4 regions of the Zhengella sp. genome follow, and region 3 is predicted to be linked to each of the others. Evidence: predicted binding sites of a transcription regulator. Region 3 holds the regulator's gene; each other region holds the start of a gene.
What was found. Region 3 encodes LexA, which represses DNA repair genes until DNA is damaged. Its sites were predicted from a motif close to TGTTCNNNNTGTGTTCNG; they were not measured.
Positions count from the first base shown of each region.

Region 1 (5,157 bases), 420 kb from region 3:
TTGATGGGCGAAGCATGGCGCTGCAGCCGCTTCCCAGGAGCGGGCAGGGCGCGCCGTTTCGGCAATCAGGATGGAGAGCCCGCTGCCCATGATGGCGGCAAGCAGACAGACAATGACAAAGCGGCGGGCGAGCATGAAACGCATCCTTTGCAATCGGGATGCCGAAACCATGCCGCAGCCACCCTGAACCGGCCCTGATGCGGCCGTTCATCCACGGTTCAAGATGGTTGACGCGTCACCTGTGCATTGCCCGCTTGAGGGCGGGGACGGCCTGTGCTTGTCTGCCCGCCATTCCCGGAGGACAGGACCATGACAGCAACCAACACCCGGCCGATCGCGCTTCATTACTGGCCCACGCCCAACGGCTGGAAGGTCGCCATCATGCTGGAGGAACTGGGCGTTCCCTACGAGTTGCACTTCGTGGACATCCTCAAGGGTGAGCAGTTCGAGCCGGATTTCCTGGCCATTTCGCCAAACAATCGCATGCCTGCAATCGTCGATCCGGAAGGCCCGGACGGCGCGCCGGTCTCGGTCTTCGAGAGCGGCGCCATCCTGCAATATCTCGGCCGCAAGTTCGGCCGGTTCTATCCTTCGCAGGAGCGTGCGCGCATCGAGGTCGAGCAATGGCTGTTCTGGCAGGTCGGCGGCCTCGGCCCCATGTGCGGCCAGGCGCATCATTTCCGTGGCTATGCGCCCGAGGAAGTGCCCTATGCCATCGAGCGCTACACCAACGAGGTCAACCGGCTCTACGGCGTGATGAACCGCCGCCTGGCCGACCGCCAATTCCTTGCCGGCGACTATTCCATCGCCGACATGGCCTGTATCGGCTGGGTGAAGCCCCACAAGCGGCAGGGCCAGAGTCTCGATGATTTCCCGAATGTGAAACGCTGGTTCGAGGCCATGATGGCGCGCCCGGCAGTCGAGCGCGGCATCCGGGCGGGTGAAGAGAAGCGACTTTCCATCAACGAGATGACGAAGGACCGCGACGCCTGGAACCTGCTCTTCACGCAGAAGGCGCGGTAATCGTCACGCCCCTAGCGCTTCGTCCAGGTTTGCGTCTTGCAGAAGATCTTCAGGGCGCAGCCTTTCAGCTTCATCGATGCGCCGGCAACCTTTGCCGAACCGGAATAGGTCTTGTCGTCGGCCGGATCGGTAATCGTGCCGGAATAGTCTCCGCTTGAACCCGACATCTTGCCGATGCGCTTGCCGTTGTACTTGCCGCTTTTCAGCGTGATGCAATAGGCGCCGCCGCAAGGCGCGATCGCCGCGGTCTCGCCGCTTTCGGTGCGCCAATTGCCTTCGATCGGGTCGGCCATCGCCGCTGCGCTCATCAGTACGAACGTCGCGGCGGTCAATGAAATCATGCGCATCATGTCATTCCTCCCATGGCGCCGCCATCCGGCAGCACCTCAGAATACGTCTAACGTAAACGTAAAAGCAATCGCCTCCCGCGTGACGCTGGGAAAGCATGGCGCGGCGCGCCTTGGCGGACGCGGGGCCTGGACGGGGCGCGCCTGGACACGGTGCGCGGTGCGTTTCCGGTGCGCCGGGAGCGGGCCGAGCCGTTTTCGTGTTGTTGTCTTGGTCAATGAATCCTTGATTTCAGCGGCTCGTATTTTAGGAGAATTCTCGCCGGAATCCCGGAACGGCGCGGGTTGCAATGCTTAATGAAGACTGAGGTTTACGCCTTGTTTTCATTTTGTTTGTTTCAAATTAAGCACAAGTTTTTACGGCGGATTCAAGGCTCTGCGGCATTCTCGGAACCATGAAGAGCGGCCCTCGAGTGAGGCAAGGAAACGGGCCGCGACACGGGATACAGGGGATTGGGAAATGGCACGTTTTGACATGCACGAAGCCGGCGCTGGCGCCATGGACGCGACGACCCAGGCAGACATCCTTTTCGAGATGGGCATGATGTATGCCACCGGCCGCGATTGCGAAATGGATGTGGTCGCCGCGCACAAGTGGTTCAACATCGCCGCCATCAAGGGCTCGGCCCGCGCGGTGGCCCTGCGCGCCGAAATGGCCTCGCAGATGTCGAAGGCGGAACTGGCCCGCGCCCTGCGCGAGGCACGCGAATGGATGACGATGCACTGAACGTCGTTGCGGCCTGGTCCGGCGCGAATGCCGGGCCCTGCCTGGAATGAAGGTTTCAAGCCCCGCACGGCAAGAACGGGGCCGGTCTGCCGCAGGCAGACACCGCCGGTCGGCGCAACAACAAGAATACGGGCCCTTCTGGGATAGGGAACCGATAGCCAGGACCGGCAGGCGGACGCGATTTTCGGCGTGGGGACGCAGGGGGACGCGACCGTGAACTGAAGTGAGCCGCGACCGGCAGGGGACAGGCCGGCGCGGCTCTTTTTTCAGGTCGGGGACGGCCTGACGCCGCCCGCACGCGTTCAGCCGCTCTCTTCGAACCGCACCAGCACGGTGCCGTCCGTCACCTGCGCGCCCTGGGCAGCCACCTCCGCGATCACGCCGTCATGGGGCGCGGCTATGGTGTGCTCCATCTTCATGGCTTCCAGCACCAGCAGAGGCTGGCCCTTGGTCACGGTCGCACCGGCCTCGACATTCACCATCTTGACCAGCCCGGGCATCGGCGCGGTCAGCTTGTCGGCACCCGCTGAATCATCGGCATCCGCAAAGGGATCGCGCAGCGAGAAGTCGATGGCATGGCCGGCGGAAAACACGGTCACATGGCCCGGCCAGTGGACTGCCGCGCCATCGCCAAGCGGCAGCGTGACCGGAGGATGGCCGCCGGCGGCCACCTTCGCCGACCGGCCGTCCACCGGCGTGACCCGCGCCGGGACCGTTTCGTCGTTGCGGGTCAGCTCGACCGCGATGGACAGCGGGTGGAAATGGCTGAACCCGGCCAGCGAATCCCACGGATCGCTTCCCGCTGCGGGCTTGAGACCCGACGCGGCCAGCGCGGCTTCCGCCACCATGCGCGCCGAGGCTTCCGGCCTGGCCACGAGAGAGGTCTGGTCGCGCTCGATCAGCCCGGTATCCACATCCCCGGCCGCGAAGCCGGAATGGCGGGCCAACGCGGCCAGGAAGCCGGTATTGGCGGTGGAGCCGGCCACCTGCGTGGCCTCAAGGGCTTGCGCCAGTCCCGAGAGCGCGGCTGCACGGTCGCTGCCCTGCACGATCAGCTTGGCGATCATCGGATCGTAGAACGGGCTGATGGCATCACCCTGTTCCACGCCGCTGTCGATGCGCATAAGCGCGCCCTCCACCGATGCCGGAAACGCGAGATGGTGCAGGGTGCCGATGGCCGGCAGGAAGCCGCGCGCCGGATCCTCGGCATAGACGCGCGCCTCGAAGGCATGGCCACAGAGCGCGATTTCGTCCTGGCTTCGGGGCAGCGGCTCGCCGGCGGCGACCCGCAATTGCCACTCGACGAGATCGATGCCGGTGACGCATTCGGTCACCGGATGCTCCACCTGAAGGCGGGTGTTCATTTCCATGAACCAGAAGCCGTCGGGCCTCAGCCCGTTCGAGCCGTCGACGATGAATTCGATCGTCCCCGCGCCGCGATAGTCGATGGCCTTGGCCGCCTTGACGGCCGCCTCCGTCATCGCCGCGCGCATCTCATCGGTCATGCCGGGGGCAGGGGCTTCCTCGATCACCTTCTGGTGGCGGCGTTGCAGCGAGCAGTCGCGCTCGAACAGGTGAACGACATGGCCGTGGCTGTCGCCGAAAACCTGCACCTCGATATGGCGCGGCTTCTCGATATATTTCTCCACCAGCACCCGGTCGTCGCCGAAGGCGGCCTTGGATTCGCGCCGCGCCGCCGAAAGCGCATCCTTGAAATCCTCCGGCCGCTCCACCTTGCGCATGCCCTTGCCGCCACCGCCTGCGGCTGCCTTGATGAGCACGGGATAGCCGATCTCGCTGGCCTTGGTGGCCAGCACCACCAGTTCCTGGGCGTCGCCGTGATAGCCGGGGACCACCGGCACGCCGGCCTTTTCCATCAGCCGCTTGGCGGCATCCTTCAGCCCCATGGCGCGAATCGACGCCGCCGACGGGCCGATGAACACGAGGCCCGCCGCCTCCACCTTCTCCACGAAACCGGGATTTTCCGAGAGGAAGCCGTAGCCCGGATGAATGGCCTGTGCGCCCGTGGCCTCAGCCGCCGCGATGATGCGCTCGGCGACCAGATAGCTTTCCGCCGCCGCCGCCGGGCCGATATGCACCGCCTCGTCGGCCATGCGCACATGCAGGGCGTTGCGGTCGGCATCGGAATGGACCGCCACGGTGGCAATGCCCATGCGCCGGGCGGTGCGGATGACGCGGCAGGCGATCTCGCCGCGATTGGCGATGAGGATCTTGGTGAACATGGTCTAGGTCTCCCTGAAGGGGCTGCGGCTGATCGCGCCCGGAATTACGCTTGACGTACCCCCCTCTGTCCTGCCGGACATCTCCCCCACAAGGAGGGAGATCGGCTGAACCACGCTTGGGTGCAAAATGTTGCGGCCGGCAAGTTTGCGGATCGTTGAAGCGACTTGTTCTCCCCCCTTGTGGGGGAGATGTCCGGCAGGACAGAGGGGGGTGAATGCCATTTCCATCCTGCTCACATCCTGAACACGCCGAATTTCGTGTCCTCCACCGGCGCGTTGAGCGCGGCCGAAAGCGAAAGTCCGATCACGTCGCGCGTCTTGGCCGGATCGATGATGCCGTCGTCCCACAGCCGCGCCGAGGAATAGAGCGGATGGCCCTCGCGTTCGTATTTCTCCAGGATGGGCGCGCGGAAGTCGGCTTCCTCTTGCGTGCTCCAGGTGCCGCCCTTGCGCTCGATGCCCTCACGCTTGACCAGCGCCAGCACCGTGGCGGCCTGTTCGCCGCCCATCACCGAGATGCGCGCATTCGGCCACATCCACAGGAAGCGCGGCGAATAGGCCCGCCCGCACATTCCGTAATTGCCTGCGCCGAAAGACCCGCCGATGATGATGGTCACCTTCGGCACTTTCGCTGTCGCCACCGCCGTCACCAGCTTGGCGCCGTCCTTGGCGATGCCGCCGGCCTCGTACTTGCGGCCCACCATGAAGCCGGTGATGTTTTGCAGGAAGACGAGCGGAATCTTGCGCTGGCAGCACAGCTCGATGAAATGCGCACCCTTCTGCGCGCTTTCCGAAAACAGCACGCCATTGTTGGCGA
Region 1 covers NZ_JAWKWO010000001.1:536,808-541,964, reverse strand. The annotation lists gene R3D65_RS02510 (hypothetical protein) at 1-135, opposite strand, end outside; gene R3D65_RS02505 (glutathione S-transferase family protein) at 310-1,023, shown strand; gene R3D65_RS02500 (DUF2147 domain-containing protein) at 1,035-1,373, opposite strand; gene R3D65_RS02495 (sel1 repeat family protein) at 1,831-2,097, shown strand; gene R3D65_RS02490 (acetyl-CoA carboxylase biotin carboxylase subunit) at 2,400-4,340, opposite strand; gene R3D65_RS02485 (carboxyl transferase domain-containing protein) at 4,574-5,157, opposite strand, start outside.
Region 1: a site for LexA is predicted at 1,690-1,707, ahead of R3D65_RS02495 (sel1 repeat family protein). Genes of this name have one in related genera too.

Region 2 (5,157 bases), 270 kb from region 3:
GCATGGCCGAAAACCTGGGTCTTGCCCTTGGTGACATCCTGACCCTCGTGTCTCCCGATGGTGACGTGACGCCGATCGGCACGACGCCGCGGGTAAAGGGCTACCCGGTGGTGGCGGTCTTCGAAATCGGCATGTCGGAATACGATTCCTCCATCGTTTACATGCCCTTGTCCGAGGCCCAGCTCTATTTCAACCAGGAAAACCAGGTCCAGTCCATCGAGGTCTTCCTGGACGATCCGGATACGGTCGATACCCTGCGCACGGCCATCGAGACCGCGGCCGCCCGGCCCGTGTTCCTGTCGGATTGGCGCCAGCGCAATCGCGCCTTCTTTTCCGCCCTTCAGGTGGAGCGCAACGTCATGTTCATGATCCTGACGCTGATCGTGCTGGTGGCGGCGCTCAACATCATTTCCGGCCTCATCATGCTGGTGAAGGACAAGGGCCGCGACATCGCCATCCTTCGCACCATGGGCGCGACATCGGGCTCGATCCTGCGCATTTTCCTGATGACCGGCTCCGCCATCGGCCTCACCGGCACGCTCGGCGGGCTGTTCCTCGGCCTGCTCGTCTGCTGGAATATCGAATCGATCCGCCAGTTCTTCTCCTGGCTGTCCGGCACGACGATTTTTGATCCCAATCTCTATTTCCTGAGCCAGCTTCCCGCCAAGATCGATGTGGGCGAAACGCTGGCGGTGCTTGTCATGGCCATGGTTCTTTCCTTCATCGCCACCATCATTCCGGCCTGGCGCGCCGCGCGCATCGATCCGGTTGACGCCCTGAGGTACGAATGATGGCCGTTGCGCTGGAACTGAGGTCGGTCAGCCGCCACTATGACCAGGGGGGCAAGCGGCTCGACATCCTGCTCGACTGCGATTTCGCGCTGCATTCCGGCGAGATGGTCGCGCTCGTCGCCCCATCCGGCGCGGGCAAGTCCACGCTGCTGCACACGGCCGGTCTGCTGGAGCGCCCCGATGGCGGCGATGTCCATGTCAATGCACGTGCCTGCGGCCGTCTCAATGATGAACAACGCACCGCGATCCGGCGAAACGATATCGGCTTCGTCTACCAGTTCCATCACCTGCTGCCGGAATTCTCCGCCCTGGAGAACATCATGATGCCCCAGCTCCTTCACGGGCTGTCACGCGCCGAAGCGGCGCAAAGGGCAGGTCAGTTGCTCGACTACATGAAGGTCGGCCATCGCGCCGATCACCGGCCCTCCGAGCTTTCCGGAGGCGAGCAGCAACGGGTTGCGATTGCGCGCGCCGTTGCCAATGCGCCGCTTGTCCTGCTGGCGGATGAACCCACCGGCAACCTGGATCCGGTCACCTCGTCCTATGTCTTCGAGGCCCTGGAGGCGCTGGTGCGCAAGTCTGGCCTGGCGGCCTTGATCGCCACCCACAATCACGAGCTTGCCAGGCGCATGGATCGCCGCGTGACGCTGAAGGACGGCAAGATCGTGCCCCTGTGAGTTGTTGCCATCCTTGGGTTCCGGCCTGCCTGTCGCGGGCGCGGCCGGATGCACGCTACGCTTTTTGTCAATGAAATCTTAACCATGAGGCTGGGGATAGCGGGAATTGATGTTCCTGTCATGTCTTCATGGTTGACGCGGGAACAAAACGGGAATAAAAGAACAAAATACGAACAAAGAGGGAGTTGCTGCCATGTCCGACCTGATTTATGACGTCGCCTCGCTGGTCTCCGTTTCCATGTTCATCGTCGCGTCTGCCATGTGGATCGGCGCACTTTAGGGCGATCGTCCGTCTCCTTTCCCTGAATGATGGGGATAGCCGGCCGGTCCTTCTGCCTGCAACGGGCTTCGTTCTGGACTTGGCGCCCCGGCTTGCCGAAACTGACGTCTGAGATGTCAGGATTCGGGACCGGCAGGTGAGGGCGATGGACGAACAGGCGAAAGACGGGCGGATGTTCATTCACCTGCGTGTTCACTCCCAATATTCCCTGCTGGAAGGCGCGTTGCCACTCGGCAAGGTCATTGGCCATGCCCTCGCGGACGAGGCGCCGGCCATTGCCGTCACCGATACCAACAACCTGTTCGGCGCGCTCGAATTCGCACAGAAGGCCACCAAGGACGGCATCCAGCCGATCGTCGGTTGCCAGCTCGCGGTCGACTTCGCCGACAGGCCGGAGGATGCGGGCCGCGCGCCGGGGCGCAAGGTGGAGACGCTTGCCTCCCTTGTCTTCATCGCGGCGAGTGAGGAAGGCTACGCAAATCTCGTGCGCCTTGTCTCCCGTGCCTATCTCGCGACCGGAGAGGGCGAGCCGGTTCATGTCACGCCGGGCTGGATCGCCGAACTCTCCGCCGGCGTGATCTGCCTGACCGGCGGGCCGGATGGCCCGTTGGGCCGGGAATTGAAGGCGGGCCATTCCGTCATTGCCGAACAGAGACTGGCGGCGCTCAAGCGCTGGTTCGGCGACCGGCTCTATGTGGAATTGCAACGGTGCGGCAACTGGGACCGGGCGCTGGAGGCTGCGACCGTCAAGCTTGCCTATGACCACCGGCTCCCGCTCGTTGCCACCAATGAGGCCTTCTTTCCCAGGCGTGAGGATTACGATGCCCATGACGCCCTGATTGCGATTGCCGAAGGGACCGTGATCGCGGTTGACGAACGCCGCAAGCTGACGCCGGACAATTATCTGCGCAGTCAGGCTGAGATGATTGCCTTGTTCTCCGACCTGCCGGAAGCTGTCGAGAACACTGTCGAGATCGCGCGCCGCTGCCACTATTTTCCCGAGACGCGAAAGCCCATCCTGCCGCGATTTACCGGCGGCGATCTGGAAGACGCCGAAGCGGTCGTCGCCGCGGAAGCCGCGGAGTTGCGCCGGCAGGCGGTTGACGGTTTGGCGATGCGCCTTGAAAGCCAGGGCCTTTCGGCCGGCTACACCCGGGAGGACTACGAAAAGCGTCTCGACTACGAACTCGGCATCATCGAGCGGATGAAGTTTCCGGGCTACTTCCTGATCGTGTCCGACTTCATCAAGTGGGGCAAGGCGCATGACATTCCGGTCGGTCCCGGGCGCGGCTCCGGCGCGGGGTCGCTGGTCGCCTGGGTGCTGACCATCACCGACATAGACCCCTTGCGGTTTTCGCTTCTGTTCGAGCGCTTCCTCAATCCCGAACGCGTGTCGATGCCGGACTTCGATATCGACTTCTGCCAGGAGCGCCGCGACGAGGTGATCCGCTATGTGCAGGAAAAATACGGCCGCGACCAGGTGGCCCAGATCATCACCTTTGGATCCCTGCAGGCGCGCGCCGTGCTGCGCGATGTCGGGCGCGTGCTCCAGATGCCCTATGGCCAGGTCGACCGGCTGACGAAGCTGGTGCCGTCGAACCCCGCCAACCCCGTGCCGCTGGAAAAGGCGGTTGCCGATGAACCGCGCTTTGCCGAGGAGATCGAGAAGGAGCCGATCGTCGGTACGCTGATCGACATTGCCAGGAAGCTGGAGGGGCTTTACCGCCATGCCTCCACCCATGCCGCCGGCATCGTGATCGGCGATCGGCCGTTGTCGGAACTGGTGCCCATGTACCGCGATCCGCGTTCCGACATGCCGGTCACGCAATTCAACATGAAATGGGTCGAACAGGCCGGCCTGGTGAAATTCGACTTCCTCGGCCTGAAAACCCTGACCGTCATCGAGACGGCGGTCAAGTTCGTGCGCCGGCGCGGCGTGGATCTGGACATGTCGCAGATTCCGCTGGACGACGCGCCCACCTATCAGATGCTGGCGCGCGGCGAGACCGTGGGCATCTTCCAGGTGGAATCGGCCGGAATGCGCAAGGCCCTGATCGGCATGAAGCCGGACTGCATCGAGGACATCATCGCCCTCGTCGCGCTTTATCGTCCCGGTCCCATGGAGAACATTCCCACCTACAACGCGCGCAAGCACGGGCATGAGGAAATCGCCTCCATTCACCCGAAGATCGATCACCTTGTGAAGGAGACCCAGGGCGTCATCGTTTACCAGGAACAGGTGATGCAGATCGCGCAGGAACTGTCGGGCTATTCGCTGGGCGAAGCCGATCTTCTGCGCCGCGCCATGGGCAAGAAGATCCGCGCCGAGATGGACAAGCAGCGCGTGCGCTTTGTTGATGGCGCTGTGGAGCGCGGCGTGTCGAAGGCGCAGGCCAACACGATCTTCGACCTCCTGGCGAAATTCGCCGACTACGGCTTCAACAAGTCCCACGCGGCCGCCTATGCGGTCGTGTCGTACCAGACAGCGTGGCTGAAGGCGCATTACCCGGTCGAGTTCCTGGCCGCGTCCATGTCGCTGGACATGAACAACACCGACAAGCTCAACGACTTCCGTCAGGATGCCTTGCGGCTTGGCATCGAAGTGGTTGCGCCGTCGGTCATGACCTCCCATCACCTGTTCGAGGTCGGCGAGAACCGGATCTATTATTCGCTTTCGGCGATCAAGGGTGTGGGCGAGGCCGCGGTGCGTCACATCGAGCAGCGGCGGGCGGAGAAAGCCTTTGGATCGCTGGAGGATTTCTGCGAGCGCATCGACCCGCGCATCGTTGGCAAGCGCGTGCTGGAAAGCCTGATTTCGGCCGGCGCGCTCGATTGTTTCGGCCATCAACGGGAAAACATGCTTGCCGGTCTCGACCGGATGATGGGCCTGGGTGCGCGCGCGGCGGAAAATGCTGCGTCCGGGCAGCACGACATGTTTGCCGGCGGTTCGGATGCCGTGGCTGAGAAGCTGCGCTTGCCCGCGGCCGAGCCGTGGAGTTCGGCCGAAAAGCTGCATCGTGAGTTTCAGGCGGTCGGCTTCTATCTGTCTGCCCATCCGCTGGATGAGCATGCCGAGGCGCTCAAGCGCATGCGGGTCCAGAACTGGGCGGATTTTTCCGCGGCGGTCAAGCGCGGCGCCAGCGCGGGGCGCCTGGCCGGTACGATTGTCTCCAGGCAGGAGCGGCGCATCCAGAACGGTGCCTCGCGCATGGGCATCGTCATGCTCACCGATGCGTCCGGGCAGTACGAGGCAGTTCTCTATGCGGAAGACCTGCTGAAATACCGGGATCTGCTTGAACCCGGCAATTCGGTCGTCATCACCGTTGCCGCCCGCGACAATCCCGAAGGCGTCCGGGTGCGCATCCAGACCGTCAAGCTGCTGGGCGACGAGGATGCCCAGGCCTCGCTC
Region 2 covers NZ_JAWKWO010000001.1:385,156-390,312, reverse strand. The annotation lists gene R3D65_RS01725 (lipoprotein-releasing ABC transporter permease subunit) at 1-791, shown strand, start outside; gene R3D65_RS01720 (ABC transporter ATP-binding protein) at 788-1,468, shown strand; gene dnaE (DNA polymerase III subunit alpha) at 1,894-5,157, shown strand, end outside.
Region 2: a site for LexA is predicted at 1,627-1,644, ahead of dnaE (DNA polymerase III subunit alpha). Genes of this name have one in related genera too.

Region 3 (5,157 bases):
GGAATTCCTGACGGCTGCGCGCCAGGCGGCCGGGCTGCCGGCCCTGCGCAAGGATTTCATGTTCGAGCCCTACCAGGTCTGGGAAGCCAGGGCCTGGGGCGCCGATTGCATCCTCATCATCATGGCGAGCCTCTCGGACGACGAAGCCCGTGCGCTGGAAGAATGCGCCTTCGAGGCCGGCATGGACGCGCTCATCGAGGTGCATGACGAGGCCGAGATGGAACGGGCTCTCATGCTGTCCTCACGCCTGCTGGGCGTCAACAACCGCAACCTGCGCACGTTCGACGTCAGCCTGGAAACGACCGAACGCCTTGCCGCCATGGCACCTGGCGACCGCCTTCTGGTTGGCGAGAGCGGCATTTTCACCCATGCCGATTGCCAACGGCTTGCAGGCCACGGCGTGACTTCCTTCCTGGTCGGGGAAAGCCTGATGCGCCAGGATGACGTGACAGCCGCCACACGGACCCTGCTCGAAGGCGATGGCGCGCGGCTTGCGGCAGGCTGACCATGGCTGAGCATCTGACCCATATCGCGGAAAACGGCGAGGCCCACATGGTGGATGTCGGCGACAAGGCCGCCACGAGCCGCACGGCCATTGCCGAGGGCGCGGTGCGCATGCGGGCCGAAACGCTGGCGATGATCCTTGCGGGCAATGCCAAGAAGGGCGATGTCATCGCCACGGCGCGGATTGCGGGCATCATGGCCGCCAAGAAGACCCATGAGCTGGTTCCGCTCTGTCACCCGCTGCTGCTCACCAAGGTGACCGTGGACATCACGCCCGACGAAACCCTGCCCGGCCTGCGTGTGCGCGCACTGGCACGGGTGAACGGCCAGACCGGTGTGGAGATGGAAGCGCTGTCGGCCGTGTCCGTCACCTGCCTCACGATCTATGACATGGCCAAGGCCGTGGACCGGGGCATGGTGCTGACCGATATCCGCCTTGTCGAAAAGGAAGGCGGGAAATCCGGCCACTGGCGCGCAGAGGACTGAAGAAATGGCATTGCTTCCCGTTGACGAGGCGCTCTCCAGACTGCTGGACGATGCGGGCCTGCTGGGCGCGCAAGAGGTTCACATCGCGGATGCGGCAGGCCGCTTCCTGGCCAGCGACCTGGCGGCCCGGCGCACGCAACCTCCCTTCCCGGCCGCCGCCATGGATGGCTATGCCGTGCGGGCCGATGACATCGCCAACGTGCCTGCCGCGCTGACGGTGATCGGCGAATCGGCAGCGGGCCACCGCTTTTCGGGCAAGGTGGAGGGCGGAGAATGCGTGCGCATCTTCACCGGCGCGCCCGTCCCCTCCGGCGCCGATACCGTGATCATCCAGGAAAATGTCGGCGTGCTCGGCGACGGTCGCGTCCAGGTGAACGAAGGCGAGCCGAAAGGCCGCAATATCCGCGTCGAAGGGCTGGACTTTCGCCAGGGCAGCACCATCCTGAAGGCCGGCCGGCAACTCGATGCCGCGGCGCTGTCGCTCGCCGCCGCCGCCAATCACGACCGCCTCACGGTGGCACGCAAGCCACTCGTCGCCATTCTCGCCACCGGCGACGAACTGGTTCCGCCTGGCGCCCTGCCCGGCCCGGACCAGATCATCGCCTCCAATTCGTTCGGCGTTGCGGCACTGGCGACCGAATGCGGCGCCACCGTCATCGATCTGGGCATTGCCCGCGACGATCACGGCATCATCGGCGCCGCTGTCGGGCGGGCTCGGGATGCAGGCGCCGATATCATCGTCACGCTGGGCGGCGCGTCCGTCGGCGATCATGATCTCGTCCAGTCGGTCCTTGCCGATGCCGGGATGGAACTCGACTTCTGGAAGATCGCGATGCGGCCGGGCAAGCCGCTCATGGTCGGGCGCTTTGGCGAAACGCGTGTGCTGGGCCTGCCGGGCAATCCCGTATCGAGCCTCGTCTGTGCCCATCTGTTCCTGAAGCCGCTCATCAAGGCGCTTTGCGGGGCACGCCATGTGCATGACATCCGCACGGCCCGGCTGACCACGCCGATGAATGCAAATGGCGACCGCCAGGACCACGTGCGTGCGGTTTGCACAAGCGATGGCACGGGCGGCCTGCAGGTGACGCCTTTCAAGCGCCAGGATTCGTCCATGCTGTCCACGCTGGCCGAGGCCAATTGCCTGGTGATCCGGCCCGCGCACGCACCGGCCGTCAACGAAGGCGACAACGTGCCCTGCCTGATCCTGCGCAGCCTCGGCGACTGACCGACCCGCAGGCGTGCCGTGCGTGCGGCACCATTGCGATGCCACTTGCGGAACAGGACGGGAACAGATATGTTTGTTCCGGTTTTGTATTGCGACTCGTCAGGAGGTGGCCCGTGCTCACCCGCAAACAGCATGAACTTCTGCTTTTCATTCATGAGCGGCTGAAAGAAACCGGGATACCGCCTTCCTTCGACGAGATGAAGGATGCGCTGGAACTGGCGTCCAAGTCCGGCATTCACAGGCTGATCACGGCACTTGAGGAACGCGGGTTCATTCGCCGCCTGCCAAACCGGGCACGGGCGCTGGAGGTGATCCGCATGCCCGAGGGGGTTGCGGGCGCACCTCAGGCGCGCAAGTTTTCACCCAGCGTGATCGAGGGCGGACGCGGGCAGCCAGGCGGCACGAAGGCGCCGCCGGCCGAGAAGGAATCCGGACAGTCCATTGCCATTCCGGTCATGGGGCGAATCGCCGCCGGCGTGCCGATCGATGCCATCCAGCATCAGACCCACACGATCGCCGTGCCGCCGGACATGCTGGGCGGTGGCGAGCATTACGCGCTGGAGGTTCGCGGGGATTCGATGATCGAGGCCGGTATTTTCGACGGCGACACCGTGATCATCCGCGACGGCCAGACGGCCAATCCCGGCGACATCGTCGTCGCGCTGGTCGATGACGAGGAAGCGACGTTGAAGCGCTTCCGGCGCAAGGGGGCTTCCATTGCGCTGGAAGCGGCCAATCCGGCCTTCGAGACGCGCATTTTCCCGCCCCACCGCGTGAAGGTGCAAGGGCGTCTGGTCGGGCTGATCCGGCGGTATTGAAGCCTGAAACAGGATTTGGATCGATCGATCATGAAAAGGGGGCGCCGGACTGGCTCGGCGCCTTTTTTTTCGTTCACTCCGTATCCCCGGCCTTCGTGGAGGCCGGCGCCGCCATTCACTCAGCGGCAATACCGGCAGGCTGCTTGCGCCGGCGCGTCGATGCCAGGGCGGCGCCGATCACCGCGAGGATGACGATCGCGGCTTGCGGGACGATGGCTTCCCAGGTCGGGTTCAACCCGGCATCGACGAGCGATGACGGCAAGTCCATCGGATCGTAGGCCAACAGTTGCAGTTCCTGCAGTTCCTGAACCGAACCGCCAACGAATTTCAGGCCCATGACAAAGAGGAAGGCCGAGGTTGCCAGAAAGATGAAACGCAGGGGCAACCGCGCGGCGAAAGCATTGACCGCAAACCAGACAACGGCCAGCACGCCGGTGGCGGCAGCAATGCCGATCCAGAAGCCGACATGCCATCCACCACTCGCCGCAGCGCTCGCATGGAGAAACAGGATTGTTTCAGCGCCTTCGCGAAAGACTGCGAGAAAGGCAATCAGGGCGAGCGACAATGTCGTTCCCGCGCTGACTGCGCGGTCTGCCACGGCACGCAAGGTCGCCTGCCATGCCTTCGGATCCTGCTTCAGAAAGAGCCAACCGGACATGTAGAACATCAGGCCGGCCGCAACCATCATGACAACTGCTTCAAGTCGGTCGTCATGGGCGCCACCGAGGAACACCTCGAAGGCAAGCGCGGCGGCCACGCTAGCAAGAACCGCCATGGCCACGCCGATATAGAGGTAACGCGTGCGCTCGCCCATGCCGGCGCGATGGAGGAACGCGGCAAGAGCCGATATGACCAGAAGGGCCTCAAGGCCCTCGCGAAAAAGGACAAGTCCGGACTCAAGAGCCGCCGACAGAATTGGCATCTCGTTTTCTCTCATTGTTCAAGATCGTCCGCAGGAAGCCAGATGTGCCCGGCGGCCGCAAGCAGCCTTTGCCCAGTTTGTAACGTTTCCAAACTGGATGCCTGCAGGTGGGACGCTGGCGGCACGGCCAAGTGTCAATCCCTGGCCTCCGGCTTCCACTCTTCCAGGCCGCGGGCGGCGCGCGACCATTTCCGATGCCTGTGCCACGGGCGGTATGGCCGGTTGATGGCATGGCGGATCGAAACGCCCTTGCCGTGCGGGTTCAGGCGAAAGGCAGCCGATCCTTCGAGCGCCAATTGCCGGGCTGTGACGATGACGGCCATGTGCCGTCCACCGCAGCGGGGCGCTTCGGAAGGCTTGCTGTAGAGAATGAGGATGGCGGTCCGGCATGCGGCACGGACTGTTTCCGGATCGTCCGTCTGGACGATCCAGCCGCGCGGGGCCTTTGCCAGGCAGAGTTGATCGTCGCAGGCAAATCCCCCGGCCAGGGGTCTTGCCGCCTTGCCTGTCGCTTCCCGGGCCAGCAAGGCCGCCAGGCTGCCGCGTTTCAATGCGGCGGCGCGTCTGACCTCGCCGGTTCCCGCTGCCCGTGTCCAGTTCTGGCGTGTGAAGCTGGAAATCCGGGTGCGATTGAAGGCAAGGCTGCCCTCAGCGATGCGGATGGCCAGCGTCTTTCCGTCATCGGATATCCAGCCATCGGGAATGTCGGCACCGCGCCAGGCCAGGCCGGCGGCCAGTATGAACGGCAAGGCGAGCAGGCGCAGGCGGGTCGTCAGGACCGTTGCCGCAATGAGCGCGATCGTGGCCAGCATCATCGCCGGCAGCGGCACGAGCCCGGTCTGGTCATGGCCGGACCGGCTCGCGGTTTCGTGGGCGATCCGCAGCACCAGTCCGATGCCCTGCCCCATGAGCCAGAAGAAGGGTGCATCAAGGTCGAACAGGATCATCAGATGCGCGACAAGGGCCGCGGGCATGACGACCAGCGACACGATCGGCATTGCGGCGAGGTTTGCCACGGGCCCGAGCGGGGCATAGCGCTGGAAGTGGAACGCGCCATATATGCCGGTCGCGGCACCGGCAATGATGGAGGTGAAGAGCAGCGCCGCAACGGGGCGCAGCACGGAGCCGGCCCACCCACCGGCCATGCCCTTCCCTTTTGCCATGCGATGCTGCTGCACTGCCGCATAAGCGGCGACGAGCGC
Region 3 covers NZ_JAWKWO010000001.1:112,433-117,589, forward strand. The annotation lists gene trpC (indole-3-glycerol phosphate synthase TrpC) at 1-505, shown strand, start outside; gene moaC (cyclic pyranopterin monophosphate synthase MoaC) at 508-990, shown strand; gene glp (gephyrin-like molybdotransferase Glp) at 995-2,215, shown strand; gene lexA (transcriptional repressor LexA) at 2,329-3,033, shown strand; gene R3D65_RS00465 (FTR1 family protein) at 3,149-3,955, opposite strand; gene R3D65_RS00470 (ComEC/Rec2 family competence protein) at 4,090-5,157, opposite strand, start outside.

Region 4 (5,157 bases), on a different contig from region 3:
GGCAAATTTCATGGTCTCGCCTATGGCTTCAAGGCAGGTCCTGAAGAGCCGGGCCATGGCCTCAGGCGATCGCAGGCAGGCCTCGCCATGGGCAGCAAGGCCGTAGCCGGCCCTTTCCAGCGGTTGGCCAAGCCGGATTGCCGCCATCACATCGGCAAGATCGCGCCTGCCGGATGTGTGATAGCGGGCATCGGCCATGGCCATCAGCGGCACGCCGGCCTTGCGGGCCAGAATCATGGCCGCAGCCAGGCGGCGTTCGTGCATGCCGTCAAATGCCGGGGAAATGCCGAGCCGCATGCTGGCGCCGAAGCGATCCTTCAGGACGGCCAGACGGGCAAGGCGATCCGCTTCCGGCCTGTCTGGCGTGTCGAGGCACAAAAGTCCCATGCCGTCGCCCCATTCCAGCAGGTCTTCGGTCAGCAGGACCGGTGCGCCCTTTTCGCCACGCATGTTGGCCGCCGTCAGCATGCGGCAGAGATTGGCCCAGCCACGGCGGTGCCCGGGATAGGTCAGAACCGGTCCGGCGCCATCGGCAAAGACCAGGCGCGCGCCGGGGTGAAAGGCAAGGCCGGCCTCGCGCGCGGCCTGATGCAGGCGCACCACGCCGGCCACGGAGTTGCGGTCGGCCAGACCCAGAGCGGAAAGACCGAGGCGCCTGGCCGTTACGGCCAGTTCCTCCGGATGGCTTGCGCCCTCCAGGAAGGAGAAGTTCGAGCGGCACCCGAATTCCGCATAGGTCTGCATGGCGGGCATGTCCTCAGGCAAAGAAGCCGTGCATGAACCAGCGCACCTGTGCCGCGCTCTCGTAAGAACCGGCCCGGTAGAGCCAGAAGCGGCGGCCCGTGTCGTCTTCCACGCGCCAGTAATCGCGCACCGGCGCATCCGCGGAATCCCGCCACCATTCCGGGCCCATGCGCTCCGGTCCCTCGGCGCGGGCAACGCGGTAATGCACCCGGCGCCAGCGGAAGGAGGCGGGCGGACCGTCGGGAATGCCTGCAATGGCATCGACGGGTTCGGGGCTGGCGAGCAGGCGCACGGGCCTTGGCGCGCATGGCGCATGGGCTGCAACAGCGGGCTTGAGCGCCAGGTTGCCGGAAACGGGGCGCGATGGCGACCCGCCCATCTGCGTGGAGGGAAAGAGAGGCGCGCTGCGTTCCGGGCAATGACTTTCCCGCATGAGGGGCGCAAGCAGGACCTGCGGGCCGAAGCGTGCCGCCGCGCGTTCGGCAAATGCCGCGACGGCATCCGAACCGTCTGCCGGATCGCCGGCAAGATCGCGCTGGCTTTCGCCGAAGGGTGCGGATGCAAGGACAGACATGCGCAGGATCTCGAAACCGCAGCCGGCATCAAGCGTTCCGTCCAGCGCCGCGAGCCGCTCGCGAAACAGGTCGCGAATGGCGCGCGGCTCACGCAATGGCCGCGCCGTGCCGACGGCCAGGCGTTTCACCGCGCCATCGGTGCGCCAGAGTGCCAGTTCCAGCCGGCGTGCGCCCTGACCGCGCTCTTCCAGCGCCGGTTTCAGCGCCCGGGCCAGGCCCAGCGCGATCTCCTCGACATGTTCGCTCAGCATGACCGGTTCGGCGAGGCGGCGTTCGGCGGACAGATCGGCGACCGGCATGAGCGGGGACACGGCTTCGCCGGCATGCCCCAGAGCGGCATCGAGACGGGCGATGACGGCCTGGCCGAAACGCCGCGCAATGGCGGCGCGCGGCTGGGCCGACAGGCGGCCGATGGTGGAAAGGCCAACGGCGCGCAGGCCGGCTTCGGCCTTCGGTTCGAGGCGCAGGGCCGAAAGCGGCAGGGGTGCCATGAAATCCGCCTCGGCGCCGGGTGCGACCATGGTGCCGGGGCGCAGACGGGCCGCGGCAAAGGCGCAGCCCGGCGTCGCGGCCAAGCCGGCCTGCACGGCCAGTCCGAGCGCGCGGGCGCGGGCAACCGCATCCGTCATCAGGGCTTCTTCCCCGCCGAAGAGATGGGCGCAGCCGGCAATGTCGAGAAACAGGCCGTCGGTTCCATCCAGCCCGACAAGCGGAGTGTAGCGTGTCGCCCAAAGAGCGAGCCGGTTCAGGAACCGCGCATCGGCCGCCGGGTCGGCCGGCATGACCTCGATGGCCGGATGCATGGCGCGTGCGGCCGCCAGCCCGAGGCCGGGGACAAGCCCCAGGCCGGCTGCCTTTTCGCAACAGGCGGAAAGGCGTTGCGTATTGGCCATGGTTTCGGCCAGCACCAGCGGCGGGCGTTCAGCCGCGCCGGCGGACGTGCTGGTCCGTGAGATCCGGTCGTGGCGGGCGGCCAGAATCCGGTCGGTGGGCAGGCAGGGAAACCACAGCGCCAGGATACGGCGGCCGCTGAACGGGTTTCCGGCGCAGCGGTGCGCCGGGGTGCAGGACAAATCGCTGGTCATCGCGGTTCCACTCCAGTGTCAGGTCACAGGTTTCGTTGGCGCCCTTGTCAACGGTCAGGCAAAAGGCCGGATTGCCGATCGTTCCTTCGATCATCACCCCGAAGGCGCTTGCCGGGGCCGAGGGCGCAGCGCGCACCAGAAGGCGCAGAAGGGCGGCGCTGGCCTCAGCGCGCGCGGCCTGGCGCAGCAGGATCACGGGCCGGCCGGCCTGACGGGCGCGCATGTGCAGGCGGCGCGTGGCGGTCAGGTCGCAGGCGGCAGGATTGCCGCGCATCTCCACGATGACAGCAGACAGGCCGGCCAGCGGCGCCGCCTCGCCCGCGATCCACAGGAGATCGGCAAGGCGGGGGACCTCGGCGACGAGAAGGCGATGCGGCTCCAGTCCCAGCAGGCCGGCCAGTCCCGGCGCCCAGGGCATGCCGGCCTCGGCCATGGCCTGGCGGGTCGTGGCCCAGAGCAGCGGCGCCTGCGGCGCGCCCGTCTTGCGGGCGCGATGCGCCCGCAGCGCCAGACCGAGCGCCAGCGCTGCCGCCGCGCCCGCATCCCGGGTTTCAGGCGCGATCACCTCGCTCAGGGCCGCCAGCGGCAAGCCGCCGCCCAGCAACCGGTCGGCAGACCCGTCGCCCGTGGACACCCGTTCGGCGCGGGCATGGCGCAAGCCTTCCACCGGGCGGCCGTGCTCACGCAGGAGCGTGCCGCCGGTGGCGTTTTCGCCATGGCTGGGCGTTTCCGCCTCAACCTGCCGGAGGCGGGGCGTTTCATCCTCTATGGCCGCAATCCGCCGGCGCAGATCGCGCAAAAGCTCCTCCGTCACGGCGCGGGTGGCCATGGCGCGTGTCCTTTCTTCAGGCCCTGTGATCAAGGCAAGGGACAAGCGATCCTCCGGCCTGCGATTGCAGTGCCAGGCAGGTCGCCGCCTTAAATGTTCCTGTTATGTTCTTATGGATTCCAGAGCTGCCCCCCGGAGTCAAGCGGGCAGGAAAAGATTCTTCTCCATGCCATGAACAGGCCGCAGGGCTGAATCCGGGGCACGTGCTTCAAACGGGAGGCAAAAGCGCCTATATGGGCCGGACAGGAAAAGGTGATGGCCCGCATTTACGCAACCCGCAACTGGCAGACAGCCGCCGCGCCCACGCTCGCAGAGATCGAGCTGATGGCGATGGAGGCCTATGCGCATCTTCCCGGCCAGTTCCGGGCCCTTACCGGCGAGATCGTGATCCAGGTGGCGGATTTTCCCGAGGAAGAAATCCTCGATGCGCTGGCGCTGGAAACCCCGTTCGACCTGCTCGGCCTGTTCGAGGGCCGCGGCATTGCGGAGCGGTGGAACCCGCAGACAGGCGAGGGGCCGAATCGCATCACGCTCTACCGGCGTGCCATTCTCGACTACTGGGCGGAGAGCGACGAGATGCTGGGCGACATTGTCACCCATGTCCTCATCCACGAGATCGGCCACCATTTCGGGCTGTCGGATGACGACATGGCGCGTATCGAGGAACAGGCAGGCTGAAACCGCCGCTTTTCCCCCCGCCTTCAAGCACAGGCTGAACCCTTCGTTAACCATGTTGCCCGACCATCGGCAGGCAGGGGAAACCTCTCGCATTTTCCGGCGTTGAGCGGTCGGGACATACGGGATCAAGGGACGAAAGGGAGTGCCATGCACAAGCCGACCCTGCTTATCGTGGAAGACGACGCGTGGCTTGCCATGGATGCTGCCACCCAGGCCGAGGCGGCCGGTTATGCCGTCATCCTGGCGCAAAGCGTCGCCGAGGCACAACGCATCCTGCTGCTGGAGGATGTGGACGGGGCCATACTCGATTTCAACCTGCCCGATGGCGTGGTGACTCCGGTTGCCCATGCGCTCAGGGCCGCCGGCCTGCCCTTCTTTCTCGTCTCAGGCGCCAGCCTGGACACGATCGAGCAGACGGGCCTTGAAAACCCGCCTCTGCTGGCCAAGCCGGTCGATTACCTGAAGGCCATGGCCCTGCTGATGCGCGATGGCGAAGCGCCGCAACGGGCGCGGCGGCTGGCCGGCTGAACCGGCCGGTTTTCCTGTTCCCTCACGGGCAGACGCCAATCGCGTCGATATAACGCGCAGAAACCCAGCCGCGCGGGCTTGGCCGGCCCCAATAGGGATCGGTGCAGTCGCCCGCCATGCAGGCCACCTGATACCAGTTGCCGGCACGATCCCAGACCGAGACTTCATCGCCGGCATAGAGTTCGCCGATCTGGCGGTAGCGCGTGCCCGGACCGGTGCGCACGGCAAGGAAGCCGTTGCCACGGTCATGGTCGTATTGCGAGATCGGCCGCACACCCACCACGTAACCCGTGCAATCGCCAGCCTGCGCCGGAACAGCTGGCAAGACCACTCCCGCCGCAATGGCACAGACACCCAGAAAATTCCGCCCCATGTCTCATCTCCCTTTCCGCGCCGCGCCGCGGCCTTCCATTTGAAGATGCCGGTCAACATGGCCATTTGCCTTGACCGGCGTTAAGCCGCGCCGCAGAGATCGCGAATCACCTGTTCGAACACGGCCATGCCGGGCGCGATGATGCTGTCGGGAAAGTCGTAGTCCGGCGCATGCAGCGGCGGATGGTCCTCGCCGGCCCCCAGAACGAACATGGCCGTCGGGCAGGCCTGGCCGAAGCGGCCGAAATCCTCCGACCAGCGGAACGGACCCGCTAGCGGCATGACCGTCAGGCCGAGCCTGGCAAAGGCCGATTCAACATGGGCCACAGCGGCTGCATCGTTGACA
Region 4 covers NZ_JAWKWO010000006.1:293,694-298,850, reverse strand. The annotation lists gene R3D65_RS18540 (error-prone DNA polymerase) at 1-744, opposite strand, end outside; gene R3D65_RS18535 (DUF6504 family protein) at 758-2,227, opposite strand; gene R3D65_RS18530 (hypothetical protein) at 2,241-3,233, opposite strand; gene R3D65_RS18525 (metallopeptidase family protein) at 3,489-3,911, shown strand; gene R3D65_RS18520 (response regulator) at 4,059-4,439, shown strand; gene R3D65_RS18515 (SH3 domain-containing protein) at 4,462-4,812, opposite strand; gene R3D65_RS18510 (amidohydrolase) at 4,893-5,157, opposite strand, start outside.
Region 4: a site for LexA is predicted at 3,328-3,345, ahead of R3D65_RS18525 (metallopeptidase family protein). Genes of this name have one in related genera too.